2 regions of the Alteromonas sp. ABD4_190 genome follow, and region 2 is predicted to be linked to the other one. Evidence: predicted binding sites of a transcription regulator. Region 2 holds the regulator's gene; the other holds the start of a gene.
The links. Region 2 encodes sigma-54, which starts transcription at its own class of promoters, with help from an activator protein. Its sites were predicted from a motif close to GTTGGCACGNNNNTNGNNT; they were not measured.

Region 1: the regulator sigma-54 is predicted to act here: its motif matches at 1,594-1,612, upstream of nirB (nitrite reductase large subunit NirB).

What each region holds. Positions count from the first base shown of each region.
Region 1 is NZ_JBSWWN010000001.1:1,427,598-1,429,802, forward strand. It holds gene nirB (nitrite reductase large subunit NirB) at 1-1,418, opposite strand, end outside; gene ACXAFM_RS06240 (SulP family inorganic anion transporter) at 1,730-2,205, opposite strand, start outside.
Region 2 is NZ_JBSWWN010000001.1:1,290,244-1,292,448, reverse strand. It holds gene ptsN (PTS IIA-like nitrogen regulatory protein PtsN) at 1-106, opposite strand, end outside; gene hpf (ribosome hibernation promoting factor) at 120-407, opposite strand; gene ACXAFM_RS05675 (RNA polymerase factor sigma-54) at 438-1,919, opposite strand; gene lptB (LPS export ABC transporter ATP-binding protein) at 1,993-2,205, opposite strand, start outside.

The sequences.
Region 1 (2,205 bases), 140 kb from region 2:
AGCTCGCTATCTACTACATTTTTAAGCAACGCAGCACATCCACCACAACCAGTACTGGCTTTAGTTTCACCTTTTACATCGCCAACGCTGCAACAGCCACCTTCAATAGCTGAGACAATGTCGCCTTTCGTTACATTTAGGCACGAGCATATAGACGCAGTGTCTGGCAGTGCATCGGCACCTAATGCTGGTGCGGCATCAGATGATGGCAGAATGAGGCTCTCTGGATGTTCAGGCAATTCGATGCTGTTAAGCGCATATTGTAATAGCGTATCGTAGTCGCTGGTATCGCCAACGAGTACAGCACCAAGCACAAGCTTTTGCTCGCTATCTACTACCAGCTTTTTATACACGCCTTCAGGCTGATTTAAGTAGGTGTAGCTAAGCGCACCTTCTGTACGTTCATGGGCATCGCCAATTGAGCCCACTTCAACGCCCATTAGCTTGAGTTTGGTACTCATATCTGCGCCTGTGAACTCGGCATCGCCGCCGGTGATATGACTTACAGCCGTGCGCGCCATGGTATATCCAGGTGCTACCAGGCCAAAGATTTTATTATCCCACAGCGCACATTCACCCACAGCGTAAATGTTTGGGTCAGATGTCACGCAGTGGTTATCAATGACAATACCGCCGCGCTCACCCAGTGTTAGCGCTGACTTTCTGCCGAGCTGGTCGGAAGGTCGAATACCAGCAGAAAAAAGAATCATGTCAGTTTCTAGTGCAGTGCCGTCAGCAAACACCATTTTATAGCGGCAGTTATCACCGGCCTCAATAGTTTGCGTTGCCTTTTGAGTGTGAACCGTAACGCCCAACGCTTCAATTTTGTCCTTAAGAACGTTACCACCTGCTTGGTCTAGCTGTACCGCCATAAGCTGCGGGGCAAACTCAACCACGTGGGTGTCGAGACCAGCTTGCTTTAATGCGTTAGCAGCTTCTAAACCCAACAGCCCACCACCAACAACAACCCCTACTTTGCTAACCGCTGCTGAAGCTTCAATAGCGAGTAGATCGTCTATAGTACGGTACACCAAGCAATGCTCTTGATCGTTGCCAGGGATGGGTGGCACAAATGGGTATGAGCCCGTGGCTAGCACAAGCTTATCGTAGCTAAACACCTGCCCTTCTGAAGTCGTCACCTTATTATTGTCACGGTCTATATCGGTAACCAAGGCATTGGTAACTACGTTTACGCCCCACTCGGCGTACTGAGCGGGTGTAGTAAGCGCTAAGTCATCAGCACTCGCGCCGCTAAAAAAAGATGACAGATAAACGCGGTCGTACGCAAGGCGTGACTCACCGCATAAAACGGTTATTTCTACATTGGCATCGCTTTGGTGAAGCTGCTCAACAAAATGATGCCCCACCATGCCGTTGCCTACGACGACAATTTGCGTTTTTGAGTCCAATGAAGTCATGGTATTCCCCTTTTTTCGGGACAAAAAAAAGCCCGCTTCAACTTTCGTTGATGCGGGCTTCGTTGCCTATTTTGCCAACGGTTTAGGTCGGCTAACACATTTTACGGAGTGTTATAAATCACACAATTTTCAGCGATTGACACAAATCACCAAAACACACTTTACGCTTATAGCTATCCAAGTTCAGTGCCAAAACCGTAAGCAATTGTTTTTATTTGATTTACTACAAAATAAGCATTATTCAGACTTCACAACTGCACCAAACAAACGCAAAACTGTGTTTACTTGGTGCATTAAGGCTTTCAAATAACTTAGGCCAGCTTATCCGTCGCTACGCGATAGCGAGGATCTTCAACCACATTAATTTCAACAAACTTATCGGCCTTGCGAAGCAGTGAGCGACACTCATCACTGATATGGCGAATGTGTAGCTTTTTACCCTGCTCTTCGTATTTGTCAGCAAGGGTATCTAGCGCATCAATACCTGATGAATCCCAAATGCGAGAGTCTTTGAAGTCAATAACTACATCGTTAGGGTCGTTGGCAATATCAAACAGGTCTTTGAAATGCGATACCGAGCCGAAGAACAGCGGGCCGTCTAGCTCATAGACTTTCCAACCGTCGTTATCGATATGGGATCTCGCTTCGATATGACGAGCGTGTTTCCATGCAAACACCAGTGCGGAAACGATAACACCCACCACAACCGCAATAGCCAGGTCAGCGATAACGGTAACGCCTGTTACTAGGAAAAGTACGAACGCATCCTCTTTGTTTACGCCGCGAA
Region 2 (2,205 bases):
TATGCTTGGCAGCGATATCAGCGATGATCTCAAGAATTCGCTTTTTACTATTACACTGAACCGCACACTCGGTGCGGTCCAGACTTACGATGGCTTGTATATCCATGCTCAATTAACTACTAATGTTTTTTCAGTTTTTCCTTATGCTTGATTACCTGCCGGTCGAGTTTATCAACCATGCTGTCAATCGCCGCATACATGTCGGTATTTTCTGAGGATGCGAATACTTCAGCGCCACTTAAATGAACAGTCGCTTCAGCTTTTTGATTTAATTTTTCAACGTTCAGGATGACATGCACATTAGAAATGTGATCAAAGTGACGTTCAAGTTTGCTGAACTTCGTATCGACATAATTACGCAAAGAGTCGGTGATTTCGACATGATGACCAGTAAGGTTGATTTGCATATTTCGTCTTCCTTATATTATTAAGCCCGTTTAGATAAGGCTTTTGCGTTGGTTCGACGGCGGGATCGATAACGATTCCCGGTATTTTGCTATTGTTCGCCGAGCGACTTTTATGCCTTGCTCGGCCAACAATGAAGCAATCTTGCTATCACTTAGCGGCTTGCTAGGATTTTCCGCAGCCACTAACTTCTTGATCAATGCACGAATCGCTGTAGATGAACACTCACCACCTGACTCGGTTGCTACGTGGCTTGAGAAGAAATACTTCAATTCAAAGATGCCACGGGGCGTATGCATATACTTCTGTGTTGTCACACGCGAAATAGTCGATTCGTGCATATCTACCATTTCTGCGACATCATTTAGCACCATTGGTTTCATCATTTCCGGGCCGTGCTCAAAAAAGCCCATTTGCTGCTGCACAATGCAATTTGCAACCTTCATCAAGGTATCGTTGCGAGATTCAAGGCTCTTTATGAACCACTTAGCCTCTTGCATGTGTGAGCGGATGAATTGTGAATCGCTACTATTCTTGGCACGGCGACTCATTGCTGCGTACGTTTGATTTACGCTTAATTTAGGCAGACTGTCGGGGTTCAGCTCAACCACCCAACGGCCATTTTTCTTGGTTACTGAGACATCAGGAATAACGTACTCAGGCTCTTTAGTAACTAAAGCACTACCTGGGCGAGGATTCAAGGTTTGGAGTAAACGCATTGCTTCGCGCAGCTGATCTTCTTTCAATCGGCTCTTACGCATTAGCGTGCGGTAGTCTTTACTGCTCAGTAAGTCTGAATATTCCTCAATAAGCTGCTTCGCTTCAGCAAGCCACGGTGTGTCTTCTGAAAACTGGCGCAATTGCACCATAAGACACTCTTGAGGTGTACGAGACCCTGAACCAATGGGGTCGAACATTTGAATGCGCTTAAGCACACATTCTATTTCGTCCATTTCGATAGGCTCTTCTAAGTCATCGTCATTAACAGCATCTAAGATATCGTCAAGGGTAACGGTTAAATAACCTGATTCGTCAATCGAATCGATGATGGCTGTAGCGATAGCGCGGTCAGTATCTGAAAAATGAGTGAGGCGCATTTGCCAAAGAAGATGTTCTTGGATGTCTTCAGTGGTTTCGCCTTGGAAGATTTGTTCATCATCGTTAGATGGGCCAGGTGCAGGCGCGGAAGAAGCCGAATAATACTCATCCCAGGTACTGTCGATAGGTAGCTCATCGGGAAGATCATTCTTCTCCAGTGCATCTCCCGCTTCTAGCGTATCGCTCGATGCAGAAGCTGTCGCTTCAGCAGCACTATCGTCACTATCGACATTGTTCTTTTCTACTTGTGGCTCGTCGTTACCTTCCTCCACTTCTAAAAGCGGGTTAGAGTCGAGCGCTTCTTGAATCTCTTGCTGAAGATCAAGCGTAGAAAGCTGCAGCAGCTTAATGGCCTGCTGTAGCTGAGGTGTCATGGTAAGTTGTTGGCTAAATTTTAGCTGTAAAGATGGTTTCATCTACGTCTTATTTAAATGCTCTAAATTAAATATACCAGAGCGAAACTGAAAAATGACAATTCGGTTACACTAACTATAGCCTGAATTGTTCGCCTAGGTATACGTCCCTTACTTTTTGATTACTTAAAACCTGTTCCGCAGTTCCTTGCGCAATAAGCTCGCCATGACTCACAATGTACGCTTTTTCGCAAACGTCCAATGTTTCGCGTACGTTATGGTCCGTGATAAGGATACCAATACCCCTATCTCGCAGATGCTGTATTATCTTCTTTATATCATTAACTGA